DNA from 3 places in the Streptomyces sp. NPDC021356 genome. Region 1 is predicted to be linked to each of the others. Evidence: riboswitches for the same ligand, from Rfam matches in the RefSeq annotation. Region 1 holds a riboswitch; each other region holds the start of a gene.
What was found. Region 1 has a riboswitch for thiamine pyrophosphate ahead of AB0G56_RS14315 (nuclear transport factor 2 family protein). Riboswitches for the same ligand answer to the same signal wherever they lie in the genome.

Region 1 (10,170 bases):
CGAAGATCGCGCGGTGGTTCGGCTCGCTGGAGGACGGCCGCACGAGGTAGACCGCGGGGCAGGCACCACGCGTGCGGACATGGTGAAGGCGGCGGCCCGGGGATCGGGGCCGCCGCCTTCACGACTGCGCGTGCGGGTGGCCCGCGCCGGGTGGGTCGCACCCGGGGGCTCACACCGCGCGGTCGGCTCAGTACCAGCCGTTGGCCTGCCAGAAGTTCCAGGCGGCGGCCGGGCTGCCGTAGCGGGAGTTCATGTAGTTGAGACCCCACTTGATCTGGGTCTTGGGGTTGTTCTTCCAGTCCGCGCCGGCCGAGGACATCTTCGAGGCCGGGAGTGCCTGGACCAGGCCGTAGGCGCCGGAGGAGGCGTTGGTCGCGTGCGGGTTCCAGCCGCTCTCGTGCTCGACGATGTGGCTGAAGGCGTTGAACTGGGCGTCGTCCGGGATCATCTGGTGCGCGATCGTCTTCGCGTCGCCGCCCGAGGCGGTGGTGGCCGCGTGCGCGGGGGCGGCGGTGAGGGCCATGCCGACGGTGGCGGCGGCCACGGCGGCGGTGGAGAGGGCCTTCTTCGGAGTGGCGATGCGGCTGATGAAGGAGACGGACACGGAGAACCTCTTGCGTCGGGGACAGGGGGCCGCCGGCAGCCGGAGCCCGTGGGAGCGGGGGAGGAGCTGCCTGGTGCCGCGACCCCGGGGGACCGTCGGCTCCTGGCGACGTCGTCCAGAGAAGCAGGCGCGAAATCCGTCCGCAAGAAGCCCTTTTACTAGTGGTCGTCGCATCCTGGGTGATCCGTCCGCATGTGAGCGGCGTCTCAAAGCCCAGGTGGACGCGCGTAAAGCCGCGTGCATGACAGAGGGTCGGGGCTACGGTCCGGCATCGTAGGTGAGCCACGTCATGTGGGGGGCCTCACCGGGGCCGTCACCGAGGGGTCGGCGGGACTCACCGGCGGTTCACCGCCGGAGGCGGCCCGCGGGGCGTCGAAGGTGACCGGCGTCTCGAAGGCGGCCCGGCGGGTGGCCCGGCGCAGCGCCCGCAGCACCGCAGGGCCCACCACGAGCGTCAGGACGACCGTGACGACGGCCCGGCCCAGGTCCCAGCCGAGCGAGGTGGCCAGGCAGTACGCGACGAAACGGGCCAGGTTCGCGGGGACGGCGGCGTGCGGGTCGAAGGCGATGGAGGAGGCGAGGGTGCCCATGAACGGCCAGCCCGCGAGGTTCATGACCGTGCCGTAGGCGAACGCGGCGGCGAACCCGTACAACGCCAGCATCAGCAGCTCCGTACGGCCGCGCAGCCGGTCCGGGCCCGGCAGCAGACCGGCGCCCATGGTGAACCAGCCCATCGCCACCATCTGGAACGGCATCCACGGACCCACCCCGCCGGTGAGCAGCGCGGACGCGAACATCGTCACCGAGCCCAGCACGTACCCGAAGCCCGGTCCGAGCACGCGCCCGCTCAGCACCATCAGGAAGAACATCGGCTCCAGGCCCGCCGTCCCGGCCCCGATCGGGCGCAGCGCGGCCCCGGTCGCCGCCAGCACGCCGAGCATGGCGACCGCCTTCGGGCCGAGACCCGACTCCGCGATGGTCGCGGCGACGACGGCGACGAGCAGGACGAGCAGGCCCGCGAAGAGCCAGGGGGCGTCCTGCGCGTGCGCGCTGAGCTGGGCGGTCGGCGGGGCCAGGAAGGGCCATGTGAAAGCGGCCACACCGACGGCGCTGACCAGGGCGAGGGCGGCCAGCGAGCGGGGGCCGAGCCGGACGGCGCGCGCCTGGCGGCCCGGCCGCGCGGCGGGTCGCAGGGCCGGTGTGGTCATTTCAGCGCCTCGCGGACCTGCGAGACCGTGAGCCAGCGCTGCGGAGCGAGGATCTTGGTGACCTGAGGGGCGTAGGACGGGGAGGAGACGACCACCTCGGCCATGGGGCCGTCGGCGATCACCTCGCCCTCGGCGAGCAGCACGACCCGGTGGGCGAGTTCCGCGGCCAGTTCCACGTCGTGCGTGGCCAGCACGATGGCGTGCCCCTCGGCCGCCAGGTCGCGCAGCACGGCGACCAGGCGGCTCTTGGCGCCGTAGTCGAGGCCGCGGGTCGGCTCGTCCAGGAGCAGCAGCGGCGGGCGCGCGGCCAGGACCACCGCGAGCGCGAGCGCGAGCCGCTGGCCCTCGGACAGGTCGCGCGGGTGGGTGGCATCGGCCACGCCGGGCAGCAGTTCGCGGACCAGGTCGCGGCAGGTGCCGGGCGCCGCGTGCGCGTCCCGGTCGGCCGCCTCGCACTCGGCGGCGACCGTGTCGGCGTACAGCAGGTCGCGCGGCTCCTGCGGGACCAGGCCGACCCGGCGCACCAGCTCACGCGGCGAGGCGCGGTGCGGGACCGTGCCGCCGACGCGGACCTGTCCGCCGCGCGGCTCCACCAGGCCGACCAGCGAGCCGAGCAGGGTGGACTTGCCGGCGCCGTTGCGGCCCATGAGCGCGACGGTCTCGCCGGGCGAGACGGCCAGATCGACGTGGCGCAGCGCCTGCACACCGTCACGGCGGACGCTGAGGGAGCGGACGTCGGCGGCGACGACGGTACCGGCGGCACCGGCGGCCGGTTCTGTCGTCGTCGTCGCCGTCGCCGTCGCTTTCGCCGTCGCGCGGCCGCGCAGGAGCGTACGGAGCCCCGTCCGGCGGGCCGGGACGGGCGCTGCGGAGCCGGACGCCTCAGGTGTGCCGTGCGCCCGGGACGTGCCGGGTGACCCGGGCGTGCCGGATGCCCCGGGTGCCGTGGGCGGGAGCGGGGCGGGCGCGGGGGCGCGGCCGTTCAGGCGGTCGCGCAGGTCCGCCGCGCGGCGCCGGGCGTCCCGTACCGTCAGCGGCAGCGGCGCCCAGCCCGCCAGCCGGCCCAGCTCCACCACCGGCGGGCACACCGGCGAGACGGCCATGACGTCCGCCGGGGCGCCCAGCAGCGGGGCGGCGCCCGGCTCGGGCAGGAGGACGACCTGGTCGGCGTACTGCACGACCCGTTCCAGGCGGTGCTCGGCCATGAGGACCGTCGTGCCCAGGTCGTGCACGAGCCGCTGGAGGACGGCGAGGACCTCCTCGGCGGCGGCCGGGTCGAGCGCCGAGGTCGGCTCGTCCAGGACGAGGACCTTCGGGTGCGGGGTGAGCACCGAGCCGATCGCGACCCGCTGCTGCTGGCCGCCCGAGAGCGTGGCGATCGGGCGGCCGCGCAGCCCGGCCAGGCCCAGCAGGTCCAGGGTCTCCTCCACCCGGCGCCGCATGACGGCCGGGGCGAGCCCCAGCGACTCCATGCCGTAGGCGAGTTCGTCCTCGACGGTGTCGGTGACGAAGTGGGACAGCGGGTCCTGCCCGACCGTGCCGACGACGTCGGCCAGCTCGCGCGGTTTGTGGGTGCGGGTGTCGCGGCCGGCCACGGTGACCCGGCCGCGCAGGGTGCCGCCGGTGAAGTGCGGCACGAGCCCGCTCACCGCGCCCAGCACGGTGGACTTGCCGACCCCGGACGGGCCGACGAGGAGGACGAGTTCGCCCTCGGGCACCTCGAAGTCGACGGCGCGGACGGTGGGTTCGGCGGCCCCGTCGTACGTCACGGAGACGTCCTCGAAACGGATCACGGCGTCTCCTTGCGCGAGGCGGCGTCCGCGGGTGCCACGAACGCGGGGACCAGGCCCAGCAGCACGGCCGCCGCGGGCCACACCGGCAGGGTGGGGGCGAGAAGCGGCACCCCACCCGGGTGCAGGGCCTCCGGGTCGCGGGCGGCGGCCAGCGTCAGCAGTGCCGCCACGGCCACGCCCGAGCCGGCCACCAGGCAGGAGCGCGGGTTCCAGGTGTCGGGGCGGTAGCGGGTGCGCACCGAGCGCCGGCCACCCAGCCAGAGCCCGGCGAGCGCGGCGGCGAGCCCGGCCAGCAGCACCGGCAGCCCGTAGCTGCCGCCCTCGGCGGTGAGCAGCCCGTACGTTCCCGCGCAGACCCCGAGCAGGCCGCCCAGGGTGAGGGCGGCGGTGGTGCGGCGCACGGCGGGCGCGACCTCGGCGGTGCGGCCGTAGCCGCGGGCGTCCATCGCGGCGGCGAGCGCCACCGAACGCTCCAACGCGCCCTCCAGGACCGGCAGTCCCACGTGCAGCAGGCCGCGCACGCCCCGGTCGGGCCGGCCGCGCAGCCTGCGGGCGGCCCGCAGCCTGCGTCCGTCGGCCACCAGGTGCGGGGCGAACGTGAGCGCGACGACGACGGCCACGCCCGTCTCGTACAGCGCACCGGGCAGGGACTTGAGCAGCCGGGCCGGTGCGGCCAGCGCGTTGGCGGCGCCCACGCAGATCAGCAGCGCGGCCAGCTTCAGGCCGTCGTAGAGGGCGAACAGCAGTCCCTCGGCCGTGACCCGGCCGCCCAGCCGGATGCCCTGCGCCCAGTGCGGCAGCGGGACTTCCGGGAGGGTGACGAGCACGTGCGTGCCGGGGATGGGCGAACCGAGGACCACGGCGAAGAACAGCCGGACGGCCAGGACGGCGAGCGCCAGCCGCAGGAAGGCGCTGTAGGAGCGGGCCGAGGGGGTGTTCGGACGGCACGTCACCACGACGTAGCCGGAGACCGCGAGGAGCAGGGCGAGCAGGAGCGGGTTGGTGGTGCGGGTGGCGCCGGTGCCGAGGGCCAGCGCCCACAGCCACCAGGCCCCCGCGTGGACACGGGGTCCGGAGCGGTGGATGCGCGGACCGGCCAGGCGGGTGCGGGGGCCGGTCCGGTGGGCGCGTGGGCCGGTCCGGTGGGCGCCCGCGCCACCGGTCCCGGTCCCGTCACGCATTCCTGCGCCGCCGGGCCTGCCAGAGGGCCGCCCCGGCGAGGACGACGATCAGGGCGCCGCCCGCGATGAAGCCGACGGACGGGCCGCCGTCGCCGTTCTTGGCGGCCGTGCCGGCCGTGCCGGCCGTGCCGGCCGTGTCCGGGGTCGGCTTGCTGCCCGTGGCCTTCGCTCCGCCGTCCGCCGCGACCTGCTCGCCGCAGCCCTGGCGCGGGTATCCGGAGATCGCGCACAGCAACGCGTTGGTGTCGTACCGCAGGGGCTTGGCGACGGCCGCGAGGGCGTCCGCCGTGGTGGCGTCGGAGGGCACGAGGGCGCAGGCCGTGCGGGGCGCGGGCGGGGTCTCCCCGGAGGGGGCATCGGCCTGGACGCCGAAGTCGAGGACCAGTGCGACGCGCTTGGCACCGCCCCGTGCCGGGGTGCCCGAGCAGATGGCCGCGAAGTCAGCCGTCCCGCGAGGCTTGGCCGCGTCCTTCGAGTCCTGGCTCACCGCGAAGCGGAAGCCCTGCACGTCACCGTCGGCGGGCCGGGCCGTGGACGGCCCTTGCGTGGCGTACGTCCAGCTGCCGCCGTCGCGGTCCCAGAAGGACCAGTAGCGGTACCCGGCCGCCTGGGCCGGGGCGACGGCCGCCGACAGCAGGACCACGGCGGCCAGCAGCAGCGCGGACACCACGGACAGTGCGGACAGCGGGGAGCCGGCGGTCGGCGTGGGCAGGGCGCGGAGGCGGCGGTGTGTCACGGCTGCTGCCTCTTGGCGCGGCTGCCGCGTGTGCCCAGCCAGGCGGCGGCGCCGAGGACGACGACCAGGCAGACCCCGCCGACGATCCACCAGGTGGTGTGGGACGAGCTGTCGCTCTTCTGCGTCGCGTCGCCGCTCGTGCTGCCCGTCGCGGCCTGCTGCGGCGCCGGGCCGGTCGCGTTCAGCGCCTTGACCAGGTCGAGGCCGCCGAAGGCGCGCGGGTCGGTGCCGGTGGCGTGGGCGGCGAAGACCAGCTGGGCGTAGGCGGCCGGACCGCTCTGCGCCGCCCAGCTCCCGGCGTTCTTCTTCAGCCACTCCAGCGGCCTCCGCGCCTGTCCCGCACCGCCCTGCGCGGCGAGCGCGACGACCGCGTCGGCGGTGTTGCCGTAGTCGGGCTGGGCGGTGGCGCCGGGGAGCGCCGAGGTGAGGTGGCCGTCCTTGGCGACGGCGTGTGCGAGGTAGGCGGCGCCGCCCGCGGCGGCCCGCGCCGGGGTGGCGGTACCGGAGCCGGTGCAGCGGGCCGCGTCACCCGTCTTCCTCTGCGGCGTGGCGGCCAGTCCCTGACCGAGCGCGGCGACCACACCGGCGGCGGTCGCGTCCGCGTTGGCGGCGAGCTTGCCGTGCTTGTCGGGCTGGTAGGCGAACGCGCCCGCACCGTCACCCGTGCACGGCAGGGCCAGCTTCAGCAGGGCGTCGTAGGGGGACTTGCCGTCCTTGACGACGGACGCGGGCTTCTCGCCCACGGCGGCGAGGGCGCCGACGACGACCGAGGTCGAGTTGGCGTCGCTGGGCCCGCCGGGCGCGTACCCCCAGCCGCCGTCCTTGTTCTGCACGGACTTCAGCCAGGAGACGGCCTTGCCGGTCACCGCGTCGTGGCCGCCGAGCGCGGCGAGCGCCTGGACGGCGGCGGCCGTGCTGTTGGAGTCGACGGCCGTCCTGGCGTCGCACCCGTGCGCCGGGTCGGCGCGGAAGGGCGCGAACGCGCCGCTCGCGCACTGCTGCCCGGCCAGCCAGTCCACGGCCCGCGCGGCGGGCCGCACCCCCACGGTGTGCTGCGCGAGCAGCGCGAGGGACTGCCGCCAGACGCCGTCGTACTTCGGGTCGGTGCTTCCGTACAGCCCCGGCGGGAGCGCGGGGGAGGCGGAGGGGGACGGGGAGGAGTCGGCGACGGCGGCCTGCGCCGGGACACCGATCACGGCGACGGCGGCGACGGCGGCCAGGGCCGCTGCGCTGCGGCGTATGTTCATGATCGGCGGAAGCCTCTCCCTGTGGGGAGCCGGACAGCACGGGACACCCCGGCGGCTCGGCTCCGTATCCCTCGACGGTGCCGTACGGCGGCGGGCTGCCGGCGTACGCGAGCCGCTCACGCGCGCGCCCGGGGCATTCCGGCTCGCCGCCACGTGGGCGGTCTACGGTTGCGGGTCAGCGCCGGATTCGCACCGGCTTCCCCCCGGACAGGCGTGAAACGACCGGGCCACTCTACCGGCCCGGCCGGCGGCGGCCACGGGGTGGCCGTGGGGGCCTGCGGCCACGGGCCGGCGGGCGCTGGGGCTACGGGCCCGGGCGCTGTGGCTACAGACCCGGGGTGGGTCCGCCGAACGGCAGGCGCAGGGTCCGGGAGACCAGCAGCCACTCACCGTCGCCGGTCCGGCGGAAGACGTCGGCGTAGTCACCGACCTGGACGGGCGGGCCGGGCGGCACCATGCCGCGGGCGGCGCTGTGGCCGTCGACGCGGTAGGTGGTGAAGTACGAGGTGGCCGTCGCCGTGTCCGCGGAGGCCACCGTGACGAGGACGTTGGACATCACGCGGCGCGAGAGCCGGCCCGCCGGGCGGGAGCCGAAGTACGTCCGCAGGGCGTCACGCCCCTCCACCCGCCTGCCGTCCCCGGGCGGCGGCCACTGCCACACCCCGTCCGGGACGAACAGCTCGGCCACGGAGGCCGGATCGCCCAGGTCCAGGCGGTGGACGAAGTCGACGATCAGTCGTTCGCAGGCGCGTTCGGCGCGGAGGCGCTCAAGAGGGGCCATGTCCATGGGCCCTGCATAGCAGCCGCGCATGGGCGCGGGCGCGCGAAAAACCTACGAGACGGGTTCCCTTCGCCGGTATGGTCCGGATCAGGTGATGGGGGTCGCCTTCCGGTTCTGCTGCGAACCTTCCGGCCTCTCAGCCCTACCGTCGACGTCGGCCCCAGCGGATGCCGTAGCGTCTCGCGGAAGTCGGCTACTCCGGTCGGACTCCCTCACTCGCCTCGTAGGCACTTCCAGGATAGAACGCGCACAGCCTGACGCAATACCTGAAGCCGGGAAAATCCGACTGATCGGCATACATCGGCATACCGGCTATTCGCGCTCGCCCTCGGTCAGGTCGATCAGCCGGCACACCGTCTCGATGTCGACCTGGACCTGCGCGATGGACGCGCGGCCCGAGAGCCAGGTGATCAGGGCCGAGAGCCAGGTGTGCTCGACGACCCGGACCACGGCGAGCTGCTCCGGACCCGGGTCGTCCCGGCCCATCGCGTCCAGGATGATCGTCGTGGTCTGCCGGGAGACCTGGTCGACCTCGGGGCTCGCACTGCGGTCCGCGAAGGTCAGGGCGCGCACCATCGCGTCCGCCAGCTCGGGCTCGCGCTGGAGCGCGAAGAACGCGCGCATCAGCGTCTCCGCCACCCGCTCGGCCGCGCTGTCACCGGCCGGTGGCCGCTTGCGCAGCGTGCCGTGCAGCCGCTCCAGCTGGTCCCGCATCGTGGCGACCAGCAGGTGCACCTTGGACGGGAAGTACCGGTACAGCGTGCCGAGCGCCACCTGCGAGGACTCCGCCACCTCTCGCATCTGCACCGCGTCGAAGCCGCCCCGGCAGGCCAGCTGCGCGCTCGCGCGCAGGATGCGGCGGCGGCGCGCCTCCTGCCGCTCGGTGAGCGGCGGCGCGTCCGACCGGGAGGTACTGGCTTGCGCAGGCATGGGTCGCGCTCCGTGGCAGTCGGTCGAGGGCGGGGGATCGGACGGCGTGGCAGGACTCCGGCCGGGGGAGCGCACGGCCGCGGCCGGACCGGGCAGCGCGCGGCCCGGGGCCATGGCCCGAGCCGTGGCGCGAATCACCCGCTCCCCGGCTCACAGCGCGGCTACCTGCCGGTAGATTCGGAGCCTCCTGAACGATCAAGACGATCAAGTCTGAAACTTGTTCTAGATTAGCGTCCCGGCGTAATCTCGCGGGACGGTGCAGTCAGAAGGGGGCCCTAAGTGACCGCTGAGGCCAGTTGGGCCGGGTCCCCGGCGGACCCCGCCCAGGACGGCGGCCGAGCGCTCAGGATCGCGCTCCTCACCTACAAGGGGAACCCGTTCTGCGGCGGCCAGGGCGTCTACGTACGCCACCTCTCGCGCGAACTGGCCCGCCTCGGCCACCGCGTCGAGGTCATCGGCGCCCAGCCGTACCCCGTCCTCGACGAGGACGACGACCACGCCGGCACGCTGCGCCTGACCGAACTGCCCAGCCTCGACCTCTACCGCCAGCCCGATCCCTTCCGCACTCCGAAGCGCGGCGAGTACCGCGACTGGATCGACGCGCTGGAGGTCGCCACCATGTGGACCGGCGGCTTCCCCGAGCCGCTGACCTTCTCGCTGCGCGCCCGCCGCCACCTGCGCGCCCGCCGCGGCGAGTTCGACGTCGTCCACGACAACCAGACCCTCGGCTACGGCCTCCTCGGCGACGTCGGCGCCCCCCTGGTCACCACCGTCCACCACCCCATCACCGTGGACCGGCAGCTGGAGCTGGACGCCGCGACGACCCGCCAGCGGCAGTGGTCGGTGCGGCGCTGGTACGCCTTCACCCGGATGCAGAAGCGGGTCGCGCGCCGCCTGCCGTCCCTGCTCACCGTCTCCGGCACGTCCCGGCAGGAGATCGTCGACCACCTCGGCGTACGCCCCGACCGCATCCACGTCGTCCACATCGGCGCCGACACCGACCTGTTCTCGCCCGACCCGTCCGTGCCGCAGGTGCCGGGCCGGATCGTGACCACCTCCAGCGCGGACGTACCCCTCAAGGGCCTCGTCTTCCTCGTGGAGGCACTGGCGAAGGTCCGCGCGGAACACCCCAGCGCGCACCTGGTCGTCGTCGGCAAGCAGCCCGCCGAGGGGCCGGTCGCCCAGGCCGTCGAGCGCTACGGCCTGAAGGACGCCGTCGAGTTCGTCAAGGGCATCTCGGACGCCGAACTGGTCGACCTGGTCCGCTCGGCCGAGGTCGCCTGCGTGCCGTCGCTCTACGAGGGCTTCTCGCTGCCGGCCGCCGAGGCGATGGCCACGGGAACACCGCTGGTCGCCACGACCGGCGGCGCCATCCCCGAGGTCGCCGGGCGGGACGGGGAGACCTGCCTGGCGGTGCCGCCGGGCGACGCGGGCGAGCTGGCCGCCGCCCTGACCCGGCTGCTGGGGGACCCCGCGCTGCGGGACCGGCTCGGCCGGGCCGGACGCGAGCGCGTGCTGCGCCACTTCACCTGGGCCCGGGCCGCCGAGGGCACGGTGGCCCGCTACCGCGAGGCCATCGAGGGCGCCGCCCGCCCCGCGCCCAGGTCCCCGTCCCCGTACCGCTCCGCGCCCGCCGCCGCCCACGACGCACCAGCGGCGGCGGCACCGGACGCACCAGCAGCAGACGCAT
Region 2 (10,170 bases), on a different contig from region 1:
CCTGTACTGCCGTGCCGACGACCGCGGCGACCCGGTCGTCCAGCTCGCCCCGCCGCTGATCTCCAACCAGGAGACCTTCGACGAGATCGAGCAGATCCTGCGCGCGGTCCTGACGGAGGCCTGGACCAAGCTGTGACCGACGCGTCACGGTGAGCGCCCGCTGAGGCGCGTACCTCCGATCAGATGATCATCACCGGCCCCGGAGCCGTCCGTTCGAGTGGGAAACGGCGGCCCGGGGCCGTGTGCTGTCCGGCGCCACGGCCCCGGCTGCCTAGCGTGCGTCGTGACCGATCGGCTCCGCCTTCGTTCCCCCGTACGAGGGATTCGTACGGAGAACGGGCACGAGGGATCCCCGGACCCGCACGGCACCCCGCGCGGCATTCCTGATCCGAACCGAGGTGCATGCCATGGTGGCCCCGCCGGACAACGACGTGCTCTGGGCACGCGCCCTGCACTACACCCACAAGGACGGCTCGCCCGCCCTCAGCGGCGTCTCGCTCGGCGTCCGCCAGGGCGAGATCCTCGCCGTCGCCGGACCGTGCGGCAGTGGCAAGACCACCTTGCTGCGCTGTCTGTCCGGCATGGTGCGGGTCCGCGAGGGCGAGGTCTGGTTCAACAGCGCCCCCGTGCACACTCTCGGCCCGCTGGCCCGCGAGCGGCTGCGCCGCGACCGGTTCGGCTGGATCGACCCCGCCCCCGCCCTCGTCCCGGAACTGAACGCCTGGGAGAACACCGCCCTGCCGCTCATGCTGCGCGGCACCGGCAGGCGCCGGGCCAAGGTGGCCGCCCTGGAGTGGCTGGAACGCCTGGACGTCGGTGAACTGGCCCGCAGACGCCCGCACCAGCTGCGCCAGGCCGAACGGCAGCGCGTCTGCATCGCCCGCGCGCTGGCCCCCGCGCCCACCGTGCTGTTCGCCGACGAACCGACCGCCCCGCTGCACCGCGCCGACCGCGCCCACGTGCTGCGCACCCTCACCACAGCGGCCCGCTCGCACGGCATCACCGTCCTGCTGGCCACCCACGACGCTCAGACCGCGGCCCTCGCCGACCGCACGGTGGCCCTTCAGGACGGGCGGTGCGTGAAGAGCGTGCACCTGCCCCCGGCCGGCGACGGCGACACGACGGAAGGCCGGGCGGCGTGCTCGCTCTCCGTCTGACCCGCGTCGCCCACCCCGCCGTCCAGCTGCGCCGTCTGACGGTCGTCGCCGCCTCGGCGGGCACCGGCTTCCTGCTGCTGTGCAGCCTGGCCTACGCCCTCGGCCACCCGGAGGAATCCGGCGCCGCGCTGCTGCGGCTGTCCTGGTGCGTGGTACCGCTGACCGCCACGGTGTACCTCACGGTCGTCGTGGCCCGCACCGACCCCGCCACCCGGCCCCGCGCCGCGCTGTCCGCGCTCGGCCTGGGACCGGGCCGCCTGATGGCCGTCTCGGCCGCCACCACCGTCCTGTCCTGCACGGCCGGTTCCCTCCTCGCGCTGCTGCTCTTCCTGCACCTGCGCGGTGACCTCACCTGGCTGCCGTTCGACGGCGCCGCCTCGGGGTTCCTCGCCGCGGGCAGGCGGCTGCCGGTGCCGGGCGCGCTGACGCTGCTGGCGGTCGTCCCGGTGCTGGCGTCGGCGGCGGTCGCCTGGTCCCTGCGCCCGCGCGAGCCCCGGCCGGCGGTCCGCGCCGCCGGGACCGCGTCCCCCGTGCGGGACGAGGCGCCCGCCGCCGGTCCCGAGGACGCCACCGTCGAAGCAGGTCCGGGGGCCGCCGCCGAAGCCGGTTGCGAGGCCGCCCCCGTGGACGACGCCGACCCGCACCGCCCGCTGCCGCCCCGCCGGCCGCCCGCCGGTCTGCCCTGGGGAGTGGCCGTCCTGGCGGTGGGCCTCACCGTGGAGGCCTACGCGGGCCGCTCCGCCTCCCGCACGGCCCTGCCCGGCGGACTCGCCGCCGACTCCGCGCCGGTCCTCGCCGGCTGGCTGCTCACCGCCCTCGGCCTGGCCCTGGCCGGCCCCGGCCTGACCCACCTGTGCGGCCGCGTCCTGCAAGCGGTGCGCCCCGGCGCGGTACGGCTGCTGGCGGGCAGGGTGCTGATGGAGGAGGCGGGCCGCATCGGCCGGCCGCTGGGGGTCGTCTGCGCGGTTGCCTCCGGCGCGTACGCCGCGGTCGCCCTGTCCGGCGGCTCGGCACCCTCCCTCGGCCCCCTGACCGCCCTCGGCGGACTCCTCGTGGCCGGCTGCGCGGTGGCGGCCCTGCTCACCGCCGCCGTGGAGGCCCGCCAGTCCCGGTCCGCCACCATCGCCGCCCTGCGCAGGCTCGGCGCCCCCGCCACCACGCTCCGGTCCGCCGCCGCCCTGCGCGCGGGCGCCCTGCTGGCCCTGTTCGTCCCGCTGACCCTGGCGGTCGCGGGCCTCGCCGCGCTGCCCCTGGCGCGCTGAACGCCCGCACGAAAACCCGTACGAGAAAAGTTCCGCGGCACCGATGAGTTCCGGGCGCGTGTCCGGTCCACCCCATCGAACAGCACGAACGGCGGCACCGCAGAGGGAGAGACCCACCATGTCGAACAGCTACCAGCAGATGATCTTCGTGAACCTGGCGACAGAGGACGTGGCCGCGTCCAGGAAGTTCTTCACCGAGCTGGGCTACACCATCAACCCGCAGTTCTCCACCGACGACTGCGCCTGCGTCGTCATCAGCGACACGATCATCGCGATGCTCCTCGGCAAGAAGCGCTACGCGGACTTCACCGAGAAGGAGATCGCGGACTCCACCCGCACCAGCGAGGTGCTGATCTGTCTGAGCGCCGAGAGCCGCGAGAAGGTCGACGAGCTGGTCGAGAAGGCGGTCGCCGCGGGCGGCACGGTGACCGGCAAGACCCAGGACTACGGCCACATGTACGGCCGCGCCTTCGACGACCTCGACGGCCACACCTGGGAGGTCATGTGGATGGACCCGGCGGCGGTCCAGGGCTGACGGGACACAGCCGGACGGACACGGTGCGCGGGGCCCCGTAGATGCGGGAACCTGCGGGCGGTCAAGGAAGGGCAAAGCGGGCGCCCCCGCGGGACGCATGCGTCGACACCCGCTCCGGAGCGCTCGCAGACCAGCGCCCCCGGGGTGCCGGGGCGCTCCGGGGTCTTCCCCGGAGCGCCCCGGCACCCCCGCACTTGCGCATCTGTGAAGGGCACCGTGACCGTCTTGGCCATCTCCCGCCGCGCCGACGCGGCGCACGCGCCGACGGCTGACGCGCCGCTCCGCTCCCCCTCCCCTGACGCGCCCTCCGCTCGGCCTCTCGCGCGGGGCGCCGGTCAGCCCAGCACCACGATGTCGTCCGGGTCGAACGCCACGCCCGTCTCGTCCCCGACCTCGGGGGCCGACCGCAGCGGGCAGGCCGCCTCCAGCCGCGGCGCGTTTGGCGGCTGGAGGCGGACGGCGACATGGGTGCCCTTGAACGTGCGGGCGACCACCGTGCTGCGCAGGCCCTCGTCCACGGGGACGAGGCGGACACCGGCCGGCCGTACGAGGACGCTCCGGGTGCCCTGCGGGGCGCCCGCGGGCACCGGGACCTTGCCCCACGGAGTGATCGCTCTCTCGCCGTCCACCTTCGCCTCGACGACGTTCTCGAATCCGAGGAAGCGGGCCACGAAGGCGTCCGCCGGGTGCTGCCACACCTCAAGAGGCGTACCGGACTGGGCGATTCGGCCCTCGCGCATCACCACCACGCGGTCGGCGAGCGCGAACGCCTCACCCTGGTCGTGGGTGACGGCGAGGACGGTGGTGCCCAGCCGGCCGAACAGCTCGCGCAGTTCGACGACGAGGCGTTCGCGCAGCGAGCGGTCGAGCTGGCCGAGCGGTTCGTCCAGCATGAGCAGGCGGGGCCGGGGCGCCAGCGCCCGGGCCAGGGCGACACGCTGCTGCTCGCCGCCGGACAGGGCGGCGACGGCCCGTGCTCCCGCGCCCGGGAGGCCGACCAGTTCCAGCAGTTCGGCCACTCGGGCCGTCCTCTCCTGCCGGGCCGTGCCGTGCATCCGCAGCCCGAAGCCGACGTTGCCCGCCACGTCCCGCTGCGGGAACAGCTGGTGGTCCTGGAACATCAGGCCGACCTCGCGGCGGTGCACCGGCACCCCCGCCTGGTCGCGCCCGTCGAGCAGCACCCGGCCGAAGTCCAGCGGCTGCAGTCCGGCCACGGCCCGCAGCAGCGTCGACTTGCCGCTGCCGCTGGGGCCGAGCACGCACACGATCTCGTGTTCGGCGACCGCCAGGTCGACGGTGTCCAGGACGGCCCGGCCGCCGAAGCGGACGGTGGCCGCCGCAAGGCTCAGCAGCATCAGAACTCCCCCGTCCGGTCCGCACTGCGCAGTCTCTCCAGCACGAGCAGGGACACCGCGCACACCACCATGAGAATCGTCGACAGGGCCATGGCCTGGCCGTAGTTGAGGTCGCCGGGCCGGGCGAGCAGCCGGGCCACGGCCACCGGCAGGGTCGGGTTGTCGGGGCGGGCGATGAACACCGTCGCGCCGAACTCCCCGAGGGAGACGGCGAAGGCGAACCCGGCGGCGACCAGCAGTGCCCGCCGCACCAGTGGCAGGTCCACCTCCCGCCACACCCGCCACGGCGACGCCCCGAGCACGGCCGCCGCCTCCCGCAGCCGTACGTCCACCGCGCGCAGCACCGGCAGCATGGTCCGTACGACGAACGGCACGCCGACCAGGGCCTGGGCGAGGGGGACCAGGATCCAGGACTGCCTGAGGTCCAGCGGCGGCTTGTCCAGGGAGATCAGGAAACCGAAGCCGACGGTCACCGCCGACACCCCGAGCGGCAGCATCAGCAGCGCGTCGAAGCCGCGGACGAGCCGGCCGGTGTCCCGGCGGGTGAGCGCGGCGGCGGCGAGGGAGCCGATGACGACGGCGATGGCGGTCGCGGCGGCGGCGTAGGACAGCGAGGCGCCGACCGCGTGGATCGGGGCGACGAGGAAGGTGCCGCCGTCGGGGTCGGTCAGTGCACGGTAGTAGCCGAATCCGGGGGCGGTGAGCGAGCGCTGCACCAGTACGGCGAGCGGCAGCAGCAGGAGCAGGGCGATGCTCGTGAGGACGGCGGCCAGCAGCGTCCACTGCCCGGCGCCGCGCGGGCGGCGGGCGGTGCGGGAGGGGTCCACCAGTTTCAGCGCGCTCTCCCTGCGCCGTACGGTGCGGGCGTGCACGGCGAGGATCGCGCCCACCGCGAGGAACTGCACGATCGTCAGGACGGCGGCGGTGGACAGGTCGAAGAGTTCGGACGTCTGCCGGTAGATCTCCACCTCCAGGGTGGAGAAGGCGGGGCCGCCGAGGATCTGCACCACGCCGAAGGAGGTGAAGGTGAAGAGGAACACCATGAGCGCGGCGGCGGCGACCGCGGGCGCCAGGGCGGGCAGGGTGACCTTGCGCCAGGCGGTCAGCGGCGCCGCGCCGAGCATCCGCGCGGCCTCCTCCTGCCGCGGGTCGAGCTGCGACCACAGGCCGCCCACGGTCCGTACGACGACGGCGTAGTTGAAGAAGACGTGCGCGAGGAGGATGGCCCACACGGTGGTGTCCAGCCGCACCCCCCACAGTTCGTCGAGGAGTCCGCCGCGCCCGAGCAGGGCGAGGAACGCGGTGCCGGCGACGACCGTGGGCAGCACGAACGGCACGGTGACCACGGCCCGCAGGACGTGGCGTCCGGGGAAGTCGTAGCGGGCGAAGACGTACGCGCCGGGCAGGGCGATCAGCAGGGTGAGCGCCGTGGAGGCGAGCGCCTGCCAGGTGGTGAACCACAGCACGTGCCGGATGTCGGAGCGGCCGAGCACGTCCGCGATCCGCCCGATGTGCCAGGTGCCGTCGCTCTGCAGGCCGCGCCGGACGATCGCGGTCACCGGGTAGGCGAAGAACACCGCGAAGAACGCGACGGGCGCGGCCATCAGGGCGAGCCGCACCGCGTTCCCCGACCGGCGGCGCGCGCGGGTCACTTCACTGCGAGCGAGGTCCACGACCTGACCCACTGGTCACGGTTGGCGGCGATCTTGTCCGGGGCCATGGTCTGGGGGTGCTCGGCCTGCGGACCGTACTTCGCGAACTCGGCCGGCACCGCGGCCTTCTCGCGCACCGGGTAGACGAACATGTTCAGCGGCATGTCCTCCTGGAACTCCCGGCTGATCAGGAAGTCGAGGAACGCCTTGCCGCCCTTGGTGTTCTTCGCGTTGCCGAGCAGGCCGGCGTACTCGACCTGCCGGAAGCAGGTGTCCTGCACGACGCCGGTCGGCGCGGTCTTCGGCTTGGGGTCGGCGTAGATGACCTCGGCGGGCGGCGAGGAGGCGTAGGAGACGGCGAGCGGCCGGTCCCCCTTGGCCTTCCTCCCGCCGGCGGAACCGGAGAACTCCTGGTTGTAGGCCTGCTCCCAGCCGTCGACGACCTTGACGCCGTTGTCCTTCAGCTTCTTCCAGTAGCCCTGCCAGCCGGTGTCCCCGTACTTCGCGGCGGTGCCGAGCAGGAAGCCGAGGCCGGGCGAGGAGGTCGCGGCGTTCTCGGTGACGAGGAGGTTCTTGTACTGCGGCTTCAGGAGGTCGTCGAAGGAGGCGGGCGGGGCCAGCCTGTGGTCGGCGAAGTACTTCTTGTCGTAGTTGACGCAGATGTCGCCGGTGTCGACGGGGGTGACGCGGTGCTTCGCCTGGTCGACCCGGTACTGAGGCGCGACCTTGTCGGAGTCCTTCGGCTCGTACGACTGGAACAGTCCGTTGTCGAGCGCACGGGACAGCAGCGTGTTGTCGACGCCGAAGAAGACGTCGCCCTGCGGGTTGTCCTTGGTGAGGACGGCCTTGTTGACGGCCTGTCCGGCGTCGCCGTCCTTGAGCACCCTGACCTTGTAGCCGGACGTCTTCTCGAAGTCCGCGATCACGCTCTTGGAGGCGGCCCACGAGTCGTGGCTGACCAGGGTCACGGTCCTGGAGTCCGCCGCCTCGCCGCCGGAGGACCCGCACGCGGAGAGCGTGACCAGGCCGAGTCCGACCGCCGCGGCGACGAACGTCTTGCGGTGCACTGGATTTTCCTCCTGGGTGGTGGCCAGGAAGAGACGCGGCCCTGCCCGGGATCCGCGAAGGATGCCGGGCAGGGCGCAACAGCTCGAGTGATGACCGAACTTCCTACCCAGAATGACCTGGGCGAGGTTCAGAGGGTCTGCGGCCGGATGCCGCACTCTCAGCGCTGTGGCGCTCCCCTGTCGGAATGTGAAGATGCCGGGATGTGAAGTTGTGTGGGGCTCAGCGTACCGGTCGGCTGTCGGTGGGCTACCGGTCGGCTACCGCTCGGTGGCGGCGAGCTGGCCGCAGGCTCCGTCGATCTCCTGGCCGCGGGTGTCCCGGACGGTGACGGGCACGCCGTGCGCCGCGATCGCCTCGACGAACGCCTTCTCGTCCTCGGGCCGCGAGGCGGTCCACTTCGAGCCCGGCGTCGGGTTGAGCGGGATGAGGTTGACGTGCACCGGCTTGCCCTTGAGGAGGCGGCCGAGCCGGTCGCCGCGCCAGGCCTGGTCGTTGATGTCCCGGATCAGCGCGTACTCGATGGACAGCCGGCGCCCGGACCGGGCGGTGTACTCGAACCCGGCGTCCAGCACCTCCCGCACCTTCCACCGCGTGTTGACGGGCACGAGCGTGTCGCGCAGTTCGTCGTCGGGGGCGTGCAGGGAGATGGCGAGGCGGCACTTGAAGCCCTCGTCGGCGAACCGGTGGATCGCCGGGACCAGGCCCACCGTGGAGACGGTGATCCCGCGCTGGGACAGGCCGAGCCCGTCGGGCTCGGGGTCGGTCAGCGCGCGGACGGCGCCGACGACGCGGTTGTAGTTGGCCAGCGGCTCGCCCATGCCCATGAACACGATGTTGGACAGCCGTGCCGGTCCTCCCGGCACCTCGCCGTCGCGCAGGGCCCGCATGCCGTCGACGATCTGGTGCACGATCTCGGCGGTCGACAGGTTGCGGTCGAGTCCGGCCTGGCCGGTGGCGCAGAACGGGCAGTTCATGCCGCAGCCGGCCTGGGAGCTGATGCACATGGTGACCCGGTCCGGGTAGCGCATCAGCACCGACTCGACGAGCGTCCCGTCGAACAGCCGCCACAGCGTCTTGCGCGTGGTGCCCTCGTCGGTCGCAAGGTGCCTGACGACCGTCATCAGCTCGGGAAGCAGCGCCTCACGCAGCTTGGCGCGCGAGCCGGCCGGGATGTCCGTCCACTGCTCGGGATCGTGCGCGTACCGCGCGAAGTAGTGCTGCGAGAGCTGCTTGGCACGGAACGGCTTCTCGCCGATCGCGGCGACGGCCTCCTTGCGCTCGGCAGGCGAGAGATCGGCAAGGTGCCGCGGCGGCTTCTTGGCTCCGCGCGGGGCGACGAAAGTGAGTTCTCCGGGCTTGGGCATGGTGGTACCAGTGTCGCAGATCGACTTGGGTGACCTGCGGCTGTCGGCTGCTACGACTGTCGGTAGTGGTCGTTACTGGTGGCCGTTGAGCGGCCTCGGACGGCCCAGGGACGGCCCGGAACTGCGCCCGGTGCCGGTGCGTCTACCACCGCAGATCAAGAAAGAGGGGGGTGCAATGAGCCCGTGGCTGACACCCGTGCTGGGTCTTGTAGGGGCGTTCGTTGGCGCATCGTTGGCACCGTGGATGACTGCTCACCTGGCATGGAGGCGTACCCGCCGAGAGGCATTCAACAAGGCGATCTCTGCTCTTCGGACTGCCCAGGTGGCCCGCCACTTTGCGAACGGAGTCCCCGCGCACTACATCGGAGGCGACGCGGCCACGGTCGAGGACTACAACCAACGGCTAAGGGAGCGGGGCATTGACCGCTTCGTCGACTCCATGCACGAGGCCAAGGTGGCGCTGGCGGCTCTTGAGCCCTTCTACAGAGTGAGCGGTGACCTCAACAGGTGGGAGATCACGGAGCCAGATGCAGAGAGGATGCTGGCTGAGCTGATCCGGAAACGCAGGCGACTGAGGTCGGCGTAGCGGCTTCGAGCTGAGTTTTTATGGTCCAGTCAAGCGCCGGCGCGCTCGGTACTGGGGCACCAGTTTGGAAGACCGCGTATGTGGATGGCCACTGAGCTGGCGAGACGCTGACCTGCCGTTCCTGGGGTCGGTCGCTGTTGTTCCCCGTGATTCCCCGCTGTCTCTCTCTGCTGCGGGCACGCGAGGGACACGAACATCGCTCGATCCATCGAAACGCAGGCGCGGTCAGTCCCGTCGGATGTTAGAACTTCAGCATGGCACTGCCTTTCAGTAAGTCGCAGATCACCCGCCTCGGCGAGCGTCTCGTCAAGGCGAGCGAGCCGAGTGACGAGGATCTCACGGCGCTTAGTGAACTGCTTCTTGCCTACGATGACACCTTGGACTCGGCCTTGGGAGTTGTTCGGAGCCTGGGGTTTGATCCCACAAGCCGGGTGAAGAACACTGGAACGATCTTGGAGAAGCTGGCTCGGCATGGCGGGTCCTGGCTCAAGAGCATCCAGGATCTCGCTGGGATGCGGATCGTGCTGGATGGTGACAGGGCAGTCCAGGACGAGGCGGTGCGAGCAATCGCTCTAGCTTTCGATTCGGCTGAGCGCGAGACGAAGGTCATTGATCGTCGGGCGCAGCCTAGCCAGGGCTACCGGGCAGTGCACGTGATCGTGTATCCCGACGGCATCCCTGTCGAGGTCCAGGTCAGGACGCAGTGGCAGCACGAGTGGGCTGACATGTTCGAAAAGCTCGCAGACTTGATCGGCCGCGGCATTCGTTACGGTGAGCCGCCTGCGCACTGGTGGGATGCTGTGGCGCATGCGACCGATGGCAAGACGCCGAAGCAAGCGGCCGTCTTCCGCGAGCTCTACGACGCGTCGTACCGCTGGCATGAGGCTCTTGCGAAGAGTGCCGTGGCGCTCAGTGACCTCATTGACGCCCTTGAGGACGCTGAGGTCTCAGGAGTAGGCAAGACTGAGGTGCAGGAGTTGTGGGATGACGTTCGTGAAGACCTCGCCGAGTTCCGCGAGCGCATGAGCGGCATGACACCTGTCTCAGACCGAGGTGATCTTGGTAGCGTGGGCTCATGACTAACGTTCTCGTTGTGTATGACCGCTCGGCCGGTCGCTTGCTGCATGAGCAGGAGTTTGAGCACAGGCGAGAAGCGTTCATGGCACGTTTTGAGGCTGAGAGGCGCTATCG
Region 3 (10,170 bases), on a different contig from region 1:
GCAGCGCCGCCGCGACCGGCTCGTGAGCGATGGCGAAGCCCACCCGCAGCCCGGCGAGCCCGTAGGCCTTGGAGAAGGTGCGCAGCACACAGACGTTGGGCCGCTCGCGGTACAGGACCGCGCCGTCGGGCACCTCGGCGTCGCGGATGAACTCTCGGTAGGCCTCGTCCAGCACCACCAGCACATCACCGGGCACCCGGTCGAGGAACCGTTCCAGCTCGGCCCGGCGCACCACCGTGCCGGTCGGGTTGTTCGGATTGCAGACGAAGATCAGGCGGGTGCGGTCGGTGATCGCGTCCGCCATCGCGTCCAGGTCGTGCACATCACCCGGCGTGAGCGGCACCTTCACCGAGGTCGCCCCGCTGATCTGCGTGATGATCGGGTACGCCTCGAAGGACCGCCAGGCGTACATGACCTCGTCACCGGGCCCGCTGGTGGACTGGATCAGCTGCTGGGCGACGCCGACGGAGCCGGTGCCGGTCGCCACGTGCGAGGCGGGCACCCCGAACCGCTCGGCCAGCTCGTTGATCAGGTCGGTGCAGGCCATGTCCGGGTACCGGTTGAAGGAGCAGGCGGCCGCCGTCACCGTCTCCATGACACCCGGCAGGGGCGGATACGGATTCTCGTTGGAGGACAGCTTGTACGCCACCGGGCCGCCGGACGCGGCGGGCTTGCCGGGCTTGTAGGTGGGGATGCCTTCCAGCTCGGCGCGCAGTTTCGGGTTCGTCTCGCTCACCGCTGTCCTCCTCATGACCACCGCCGACTTCCAATACTCCATACCTTATGAGGATTGGGCGTCCCTGCGAATGGGTCGGAAGCCATCACTCCCGCCGGCTTCCCACGGCACCGGTCGCGCGGCATCGGGGGCATCCATGTACGAATATGTACGAACGAGGGGCGCGTCTCACATATATCTACGCGCCGGTGGCTCGCGCCGTGGCGCGCATCGCTCGTGCAGGTGAGTTGAGACCTCTTCGAGACCTCCAGGGCTCGGCAGGCCTACGGGTGTCACTGCTTCACGTCCTGGCATGAAATCGATGAACAGCCTTGGTTTCATCGGCAGTTGATGGGCTTCAGCCATGCAGAAACGTGCCTGTCAATGCGTGCATATGCGTCCGCACTACCCCACCGCATGAGCCCTACTATCGGCTCGCCATGACAGCAGCAGGGAAGCACCAGGTGAGCCGCGCGGAAACCTCTCGTCGAGGCAGTCGGCCGGGCCGGGCAGGCATCAGAGACGTCGCCGCCGCCGCCGGAGTCTCCATCACAACCGTCTCCGACGCCCTCAACGGCAAGGGGCGGCTCCCGGACGCCACCCGCCGCCACGTCCGTGAGGTCGCCGACCGGCTGGGGTACCGACCCTCGGCCGCAGCACGCACGCTCCGTACCGGCAAGTCGGGCCTCATCGGCCTGACCGTGACGACGTACGGGGATGAACCTTTCACCTTCACCGAGTTCGCGTACTTCGCGGAGATGGCGCGCGCCGCCACCTCCGCCGCGCTCGCCCGCGGCTACGCGCTCGTCATCCTCCCGGCGACCTCGCGCCACGACGTGTGGTCGAACGTCGCCCTGGACGGCACGGTCGTCATCGACCCCTCCGACCAGGACCCGGTCGTCAGCGAGCTGGTCCGGCAGGGCTTACCGGTGGTCAGCGACGGCCGCCCCGCCGGTTCCCTCCCGGTCACCGCCTGGGTCGACAACGACCACGAGGCGGCCGTCCTGGACATCCTCGATCACCTCGCCGAGGCCGGCGCCCGCCGCATCGGCCTGCTCACCGGCACCACGACCGACACGTACACCCACCTGTCCACGACCGCCTACCTGCGCTGGTGCGAGCGCGTCGGCCAGGATCCCGTCTACGAGGCCTACCCCGCCCACGACCCGTGCGCGGGCGCCGTCGCCGCCGACCGGCTGCTGGCCCGCCCCGACCGGCCCGACGCCGTCTACGGACTGTTCGACCCCAATGGCACGGACCTGCTCGCCGCCGCCCGCCGCTACGGCCTGCGGGTCCCCGAGGACCTGCTGCTGGTGTGCTGCAGCGAGTCCACGGTCTACGCCAACACCGAGCCGCCTATCACCACGCTCTCCCTCAAGCCACGCCGCATCGGCACCGCCGTGGTCCAGCTCCTCATCGACGCCATCGAGGGAGTCGATTCGGACCACCCGGTCGAGCAGGTGATACCGACCGAGTTGATCGTGCGCACCTCCTCGCAGCGGCGCCCGCCGCGCACGACCGTCAGCCCGCCCAGAACGCCGGAGGAGCAGTAAGGGCAGCTCGTCGCGGGACCGCCGAAGACTGCCCAATCGGGGCGAAAGCCGCGGTGAACCTGAGTCCTGCTCCGATTCACCACCCCTGGGTCATCACACGACGCGATCCGCATTCCTATGATGGGCGCACGACACCGCGGGCCGCTGCGACCAGGCAGTCCGAAGCGGTGCAGATGCGGCGCGATGGTGGAGGGGTCGATGACTCAGGGGGCCGGTCAGGGACCCGAGGTGGAGCGGACGGCGCCACTGCGCGATTTCCGCGTGCCCGCGTACATGAACGAGACCGCTCCGTACGCTCCCAGCGTGCCCCCCGCCGATACCGCGCCACCCCTGGAAGATGGCCCTCCCGCGGTCGAGGAGGGCTACCCGGACGCGTACACGCCCACCCAACGGGACCTGCCCGTCCTCCAGCGCGGGGACGCGGTCCAGGTGGCGGTGGACTCCGCCCCCGCACAGGCCGCGCAGCCTCCCGCCGGGCCCGGTCCGCTGTACGTCGTCGGCGACGTGCACGGCTACGTCGACCAACTGGTCGCCGCTCTCCAGGAGCAAGGCCTCATCGACGCCGCGGGCCAGTGGTGCGCGGGCACCGCGCGGCTGTGGTTCCTCGGCGACTTCACCGACCGCGGCCCGGACGGCATCGGCGTCATCGACCTGGTGATGCGGCTGTCCGCCGAGGCGGCGGCGGCCGGCGGCTACTGCAAGGCCCTCATGGGCAACCACGAACTCCTCCTGCTCGGTGCCAAGCGGTTCGGCGACACCCCCGTCAACTCCGGTGCGGGCACCGCCACCTTCCAGGCCGCCTGGCTGCTCAACGGCGGCCAGAAGTCCGACATGGACCGCCTCCAGGACCACCACCTGCAGTGGATGGCCCGCCTCGACGCGGTCGAGGAGGTCGACGGCTATCTGCTCGTGCACTCCGACACCACCTCCTACCTCGACTACGGCGACTCGATCGAAGCGGTCAACGACACCGTCCGCGAGACCCTCACCCGCAACGACGCCGACGAGTGCTGGGACCTGTTCCGCAAGTTCACCAAGCGCTTCTCCTTCCGCGACGAGGGCGGCGCCGACGCCGTGCGCTCCCTGCTCGATACGTACGGCGGCACCCGCATCGTTCACGGCCACAGCCCCATTCCCTATCTGCTGGGCGAGGTCGGCTCCGAGGACGGCGACGAGCCCACAGGCCCGCTCGTGGAAGGACCGCACGTCTACGCCGACGGACTTGCCATCGCCATGGACGGCGGCGTGACCATGGCCGGGAAGCTGCTGGTCCAGCAACTTCCCCTGGACATCTGAGCGTTCGACGAGCAGGCCCGTGACAGCGGGCCGGACCACGGCTCGGCGCGCAATTTGTGGAAACCCCCTGTCACCGCGCGCCGTCACGGCTCTACCATCGGTCTATCCGTAGCAGGCTCCCCTCCGTTTCTGCCCGACGGCTCGCTGTCATGCGAGCCCCAAGCCCTACGGAGCATCGGGGGATGCACATGAACAGCGTTCCGCAGCACCTGCTGATCGAGGACCGCCAGGAATACGAGCGGCTCCTCGACGAGGCGCTGCGCTCCGCCCCGCACCACCTTGAACCGGGCACCGCCGGACAGCGGCTCAACACCGAACAACTGCGCACCATGGCACTCGACGCCACGGCCCTGATCACCGCCGCCGCGGCCACCGAGTACCACCACTACGTGAAGGTCCGCGAGGACCTGCGTCGCCCCGCACCGGCCGTCCCCGCGTCCGTCCGCGAGAGTGACACCGCGGAGTCCGCAGGGGCCGCGGCAGGAATCGCGGCCACCGTCGGCGAGGCCGTCGAGCCCAGCGGTGCGGGCGCCGCCGCCGTCGTCGCGGTCCTCGCCCCCGTCCTCGCGGGCGTCGCCGCCGCTCTCTTCCTCCTCGTCGGCTACATACTGAAGATGCTCGACCCTGCACCGGCCTTCGCCCAGAGCCTGGTCACCGTCGGCTGGGTGTTCGGCGCCGTGACCGCTGCCGCCATCCTGGCGGCCGGGGCGGCCCTGCTGCTCACCGCGCTGCGCAACCGCCCGTCACCGGGCACCGCGCCGCACGAGGAACTCGTCCAGGCCCGCGCCGCCTGGCAGGAGGCCCTGCTCGAACGGGGCATCCTGCCGTTCCTGCGCGAGGCCCTCGCGGCCTCCGGGTCCGTCACGCCGTACCGGACGGACCCGTCGGCACCGAGCGGCCGCATGCCGCACCTCGGCTACGGCCGTCCCGGCTTCAGCAGCCCGGGCGACGGCGTCCCGGGCCCGCGTCCCAGCTACTCCAGCCCCGACTTCACCAGCCCGGACTTCGGAGGACCGGAACACCAGCCGGAGTGACAGCGGCCGCGGCCTCACTCAGCGAGCGGCAGGTACACCCGGTTGCCCGCGGCGGCGAACTCCTTGGACTTCTGGGCCATGCCCTCCTCGACCTCGGTCCGGCTGGTGCCGTGCTCGCGGCGGATGTCCTGAGAGATCTTCATCGAACAGAACTTCGGCCCGCACATCGAGCAGAAGTGGGCCGTCTTGGCGGGCTCCGCCGGGAGGGTCTCGTCGTGGAACTCCCGTGCCGTGTCCGGGTCGAGGGCCAGGTTGAACTGGTCCTCCCACCGGAACTCGAAACGGGCGTCGGATAGCGCGTCGTCCCACTCCTGGGCGCCCGGATGTCCCTTGGCGAGGTCGGCCGCGTGCGCGGCGATCTTGTAGGTGATGACCCCTGTCTTCACGTCGTCGCGGTTGGGCAGGCCCAGGTGCTCCTTGGGCGTGACGTAACAGAGCATCGCCGTGCCCCACCAGGCGATCATGGCGGCACCGATACCGGAGGTGATGTGGTCGTACGCCGGAGCGACGTCCGTCGTCAGCGGTCCGAGCGTATAGAACGGAGCTTCATCACAGATCTCCTGCTGAAGGTCGATGTTCTCCTTGATCTTGTGCATCGGGACGTGGCCCGGGCCCTCGATCATCGTCTGTACGTGGAAACGCTTGGCGACCGTGTTGAGTTCCCCGAGCGTGCGCAACTCAGCGAACTGCGCCTCGTCGTTGGCGTCCGCGATCGAGCCCGGCCTGAGGCCGTCACCGAGGGAGTACGTGACGTCGTAGGCGGCGAGGATCTCGCAGAGTTCCTCGAAGTTCTCGTAGAGGAACGACTCCTTGTGGTGCGCGAGGCACCAGGCGGCCATGATCGAGCCGCCGCGCGAGACGATGCCGGTCTTGCGGTTGGCGGTCAGCGGCACGTACGCGAGGCGTACGCCGGCGTGGACGGTCATGTAGTCCACGCCCTGTTCGGCCTGTTCGATGACCGTGTCCTTGTAGACTTCCCAGGTCAGTTCCTCGGCCCTGCCGTCGACCTTTTCCAGAGCCTGGTAGAGCGGCACCGTCCCGATGGGCACGGGGGAGTTGCGCAGTACCCATTCACGCGTGGTGTGGATGTTGCGGCCGGTGGAGAGGTCCATGACGGTGTCGGCACCCCAGCGGGTCGCCCACGTCATCTTCTCGACCTCCTCCTCGATCGAGGAAGTCACCGCGGAGTTGCCGATGTTGGCGTTGACCTTCACCAGGAACCGCTTGCCGATGATCATCGGTTCGATCTCCGGGTGGTTCACGTTGGCCGGGAGCACCGCGCGGCCTGCCGCGATCTCCTCGCGGACGACCTCGGGCGAAACGTTCTCCCGGACGGCCACGAACTCCATCTCCGGTGTGATCTCCCCCCGGCGGGCGTAAGCCAGTTGCGTCACGGCCTGGCCGTCACGGCCTCGCCGCGGCTGGCGCGGCCGGCCCGGGAACACCGCGTCGAGGTTGCGCAGGCCCCCGCGCGGTGCGGTGTGCTTGATCCCGTCGTCCTCGGGACGGACCGGCCGACCCGCGTACTCCTCGGTGTCGCCGCGGGCAGTGATCCAGTTCTCCCGCAGCGGCGACAGGCCACGGCGGACATCGGTGTCGACGAGCGGATCGGTGTACGGGCCCGAAGTGTCGTAGAGCGTGACTGACTGCCCGTTGGTGAGGTGCACCTGACGGACCGGCACCCGCAGATCGGGGCGTGAGCCCTCGACATACGCCTTGTGCCAGCCGATGGACACCCCGGCCTCCTCGCGGGAAGCGGACTGCCCCCCGTCGCTGGACAACTGCGCGGAGGCAGGCGTGCGTGCGTCCTTGTTGGTCATGAGACCTACTCCCTACGCCGGCATTACCCGGTAACAGGTTCGGCGGTCGACGCAGCGGCTTCCGTCCGGCGGCGGTTCCCGGGGAACGTCTCTCGTTCCACGTGAAACATCGCGAAGACGAAGGTCAGCGCCCTCTCAGCCCGGTGCTCCGAGCTCCCGCGTGTGCAAAGGTGCCTCCACGCTAGCGTCATATGGGGCGCGGTGAACAGTGGGCCCCTGCCCTTCTTGCGATGATCTGGCGGTGACCACGACACAGCAGTTCCCCCAGCCGCCGCCGGAACCGCGCCCCGACGCCGGGGCCGGGCAGGGACATGCGTCCGGGCAAGGCAGTCCCCACGGCCAGGGGCACGGGCACGGTCACGGGCACGGGCACGGCCCCGCCGCCCCGGTCTCCCAGCACCTCCGCAAGGTCATCGCCGCGATCCTGATTCCCTTCGCCGCCGCGGTCGTGGTCGGCCTCGTCGCGCTCTGGCCGGGCGGCGCCGCCGCGCACGAGCGCACCGGCGTGGGATTCGACCGACAGACGCAGCAGGCCACGGTCACCGTGGTGGTGTCGGTGAGCTGCAAGGCGGTGAACGCCTCCGGTGACACACCCACCGGGGACACCTCCACCGCCGAGGGCGCCTCTGCCCAGGCGCAGGCGTCCGGGACCTGCAAGAAGGCCACGGTCCGCGTCGACACCGGCCAGGACGAGGGGCGCACCTTCACCGAGATCGTGCAGCCGGACCAGTCGCGGCAGTTGCACCGGGGCGAGAAGGTCGTGGTCGCCTACGAGCCCGCGGCGCCGCGGGAACTGCAGTACTCGGTCACGGACGTGAACCGGGGTTTGCCCATGGCGCTGCTGGCCGGGATCTTCGCACTCGCCGTCGTGGTCGTCGGGCGACTGCGGGGCGTCATGGCGCTGGTCGCGCTGGCCATCAGCTTCCTGGTGCTGGACCTGTTCATCCTTCCCGCGATCCTGCAAGGGTCGAACCCGCTGGTCGTGGCCGTGGTCGGGTCGAGCGCGATCATGCTGATCGCGCTGTACATGTGCCACGGCCTGTCCGCCCGGACCTCGGTGGCGGTGCTCGGCACGCTGATCTCCCTGGTGCTGATCGGCGTCCTGGGTTCGCTGTTCATCGGCTGGGCCGCGCTCACGGGCAACACCGACGACGACACCGGCCTGATCCACGGTCTTTATCCGGCGATCGACATGAGCGGTCTGCTCCTCGCCGGTGTGATCATCGGCTCGCTCGGCGTCCTCGACGACGTGACGGTGACCCAGACGTCGGCGATCTGGGAGCTGCACGAGGCCAACCCGTCCATGGGCTGGCGCGGGCTGTACCGCGCCGGCATCCGCATCGGGCGCGACCACATCGCGTCCGTCGTCAACACCCTGGTCCTCGCGTACGCGGGCGCGGCGCTGCCGCTGCTGCTGCTCTTCTCCATCGCGCAGAGCAGCGTGGGGACCGTCGCCACCAGTGAACTCGTCTCCGAGGAGATCGTGCGCACCCTCGTGGGCTCGATCGGCCTGGTCGCCTCGGTGCCGGTCACCACGGCCCTGGCTGCCCTCGTCGTCTCGGCCGACCGCCCGGAGGCGGTGCGGAACCGGGCGGCGGCCGGGCTCCCCGCTCCCGCGCGCGGTGGCCGGGGCAGACGACGCAAGCAATGAGGCCTCACCGGGGACGGTGAAGGGACTGAGGGCTGGCCCGGCCTGCTCCTCGGGCCGGGCCTCAGGCCTCGGGCCGCCCCTCAGGCCTCGGATCGGGCCGGCGTCGTGTCTCGTGCCGGGCGGTGAAGCGTTACTCCATGGCACGCGCCCGCTTGCAGAAACGCTTCAGCCCGCGCTCTGCTCTTCCGCCAGGATCCGGTCCAGGGCCTCGTCGAGATGCGCGTCGAAGTCGGCCAGAGCACCTTCCTGGCCCAGCGGCACCAGTTTGTCCGTGCGGTCGAGGAACGCCACCAGGGGCGCCGTGGAGGAGCGGAAGAGGGCCCGGTCGACGCCGACCTGAAGACGGATCAGGACCTCCGCAAGCGAGTCGGACTCGGCAGGCGCGATACGCACGTCGCCGTCCCCGCACGGCCTGCCCACTCCGTCCACCAGCAGCTCCCGCCCGAACGCCCAGGTGACGGGGGCGTCACCGGGCAGATGGAAGGTCAGCCGTACGGCATAGGGATCACAGGTCTCGTACCGCAACTCCACCGGAATGCGGAAGGAGAGCTCCTCGGACACGAGAAAGCTCATCATGACCTCTGCCTGTACGGACTCGCGCATCACTACCCCGTCATCTGCCGTCGACTGGCCGGGAATGATCCCCATAACACTGGTGGCATCTTGCTGAACGTATATGGCAGATCACAAGGAGTGAGTTTTCAGATACTGATAGCCAGCGCGAGAGACCCGACACGCCGCCCCACCTCGCACTGCAACTGGCGCGCCGCGGGCAGCAGCCGGTCGGCCTGATGAGCGGGGAGTGAGAGCGCCATCGTCGCGGCCATGGTGCCCACGGTGATCGGAACGGCCGCGCAGACCGTCCCCAGCGCGTACTCCTGACGTTCCGTCACCGGCTGCATCCGCGGCATCCGCTCCAGACGTCGCAACATGGTGTGGTCGTCACGGACCGTGTAGGGAGTGATGGACCGCACCGGGTAGCGGGCCAGATGGTCGCGGCGGGCGTTCTCGTCCAGCTGGGAGAGCAGGCACTGGCCGATCGCGTGCGCGTGTCCGGTCTCCCGGAAGTCGGCCCACTCCTGGACAGCCGGATTGCCCGGGGTGTCGGAGACACACACGACCTCGATCTCGCCGTCCCGGTACATCGCGTAGTAGACCGGCACACCGATCAGATCGCGCCATTGTGCGAGCGAGTCGACGACCGTGCTGCGACGTTTCTGCGCCGCTCCGCTGCTGCTCAGCCGTTCGGCCGCCTCGCCGAGGAAGAACAGGCCCCGATCGCGGTGGAGGTAGCCCTCGTGGACCAGCGTCCGCAGCAGGTGGTAAGCGGTGGGGAGGGCGATGCCGGTCTCGCGGGCGAGCTGCTTGGCGGGGGCGCCGTGCTCGTGCCCCGCGACGGTCTCCAGCAGGCGCATCGCGCGCTGCACGGATCCGATGAGGGTCTGCGCCGCCGACGCGGGCGGCTGCTCCGGAACGCCGACGTGGGGGTGCTCCACCCGCGGCGCGGAACGCGGCTGGGCGGGGAGTCCCGTGGAACCGGACGGTGCCCGCGGGGCCGGGGGCGCGTGCGGTCCTGCGGGGGCGGTGTCAACCGTGGCCAAGGGTCACTCCCGTAGCGCGAGGGGGCAGCCCGTGCTGGGGACACGGGTGGGGGAACGCTGCCCGCGGGGGCCGGCCCCCGCGTCGATTCCCGGACCTTATCGGCCTGTCACCACTCCCAGGCGGACTGTCCGGAAAACTTCCCTCCCCCGAGGGAACCGCTGCTCCCCGTCCCGGTTCACCGGTGTCCCGGAAGGCTCACCAGTCGCCGCGCGACGACGAACCCGCCATGAACTTCCGCACGATGTAGATCAGACCGCCGACCAGCGCGACGAAGATCAGCAGCTTGAAGAGCAGACCGATCACGAAACCGACGACCGTCGCTATGAGGCTGCCGAAGACGACCAGGGCGATGACCGGCACCGCGATCCACTTCACCCACCACGGCAGACTCGTGAAGACCTCTCGCATTGCCCCGTCCTTACCTCTCCGCCGGCCCTGCGCCGGTTTCTCCGGATGGCCGGCGCCTCGTGGTGCCGGACCCGTCGTACGTCCTGCGTAC

Region 2: linked by a shared signal. The riboswitch ahead of AB0G56_RS29465 (thiamine ABC transporter substrate-binding protein) and the one ahead of AB0G56_RS14315 (nuclear transport factor 2 family protein) in region 1 are both predicted to bind thiamine pyrophosphate.
Region 3: linked by a shared signal. The riboswitch ahead of thiC (phosphomethylpyrimidine synthase ThiC) and the one ahead of AB0G56_RS14315 (nuclear transport factor 2 family protein) in region 1 are both predicted to bind thiamine pyrophosphate.

What each region holds. Positions count from the first base shown of each region.
Region 1 covers NZ_JBFACU010000009.1:112,348-122,517, reverse strand. Annotated here, with positions in the region: gene AB0G56_RS14350 (alpha/beta hydrolase) at 1-50, shown strand, start outside; gene AB0G56_RS14345 (transglycosylase SLT domain-containing protein) at 188-604, opposite strand; gene AB0G56_RS14340 (ECF transporter S component) at 892-1,812, opposite strand; gene AB0G56_RS14335 (ATP-binding cassette domain-containing protein) at 1,809-3,605, opposite strand; gene AB0G56_RS14330 (CbiQ family ECF transporter T component) at 3,602-4,786, opposite strand; gene AB0G56_RS14325 (SCO2322 family protein) at 4,779-5,456, opposite strand; gene AB0G56_RS14320 (prenyltransferase/squalene oxidase repeat-containing protein) at 5,519-6,769, opposite strand; cobalamin riboswitch at 6,901-6,972, opposite strand; gene AB0G56_RS14315 (nuclear transport factor 2 family protein) at 7,095-7,556, opposite strand; TPP riboswitch at 7,598-7,774, opposite strand; gene AB0G56_RS14310 (TetR family transcriptional regulator) at 7,863-8,480, opposite strand; gene AB0G56_RS14305 (glycosyltransferase family 4 protein) at 8,760-10,170, shown strand, end outside.
Region 2 covers NZ_JBFACU010000026.1:21,189-31,358, forward strand. Annotated here, with positions in the region: gene AB0G56_RS29435 (aspartate aminotransferase family protein) at 1-136, shown strand, start outside; gene AB0G56_RS29440 (ATP-binding cassette domain-containing protein) at 408-1,157, shown strand; gene AB0G56_RS29445 (hypothetical protein) at 1,139-2,419, shown strand; gene AB0G56_RS29450 (VOC family protein) at 2,538-2,954, shown strand; gene AB0G56_RS29455 (ABC transporter ATP-binding protein) at 3,290-4,309, opposite strand; gene AB0G56_RS29460 (iron ABC transporter permease) at 4,309-5,913, opposite strand; gene AB0G56_RS29465 (thiamine ABC transporter substrate-binding protein) at 5,958-7,028, opposite strand; TPP riboswitch at 7,111-7,217, opposite strand; gene rlmN (23S rRNA (adenine(2503)-C(2))-methyltransferase RlmN) at 7,287-8,393, opposite strand; gene AB0G56_RS29475 (hypothetical protein) at 8,404-8,979, shown strand; gene AB0G56_RS29480 (hypothetical protein) at 9,234-10,058, shown strand; gene AB0G56_RS29485 (hypothetical protein) at 10,055-10,170, shown strand, end outside.
Region 3 covers NZ_JBFACU010000006.1:226,103-236,272, reverse strand. Annotated here, with positions in the region: gene hisC (histidinol-phosphate transaminase) at 1-736, opposite strand, end outside; gene AB0G56_RS10395 (LacI family DNA-binding transcriptional regulator) at 1,156-2,268, shown strand; gene AB0G56_RS10390 (metallophosphoesterase) at 2,467-3,564, shown strand; gene AB0G56_RS10385 (hypothetical protein) at 3,747-4,598, shown strand; gene thiC (phosphomethylpyrimidine synthase ThiC) at 4,613-6,418, opposite strand; TPP riboswitch at 6,411-6,588, opposite strand; gene AB0G56_RS10375 (YibE/F family protein) at 6,660-8,069, shown strand; gene AB0G56_RS10370 (SsgA family sporulation/cell division regulator) at 8,235-8,672, opposite strand; gene AB0G56_RS10365 (helix-turn-helix domain-containing protein) at 8,771-9,565, opposite strand; gene AB0G56_RS10360 (DUF5326 family protein) at 9,867-10,079, opposite strand.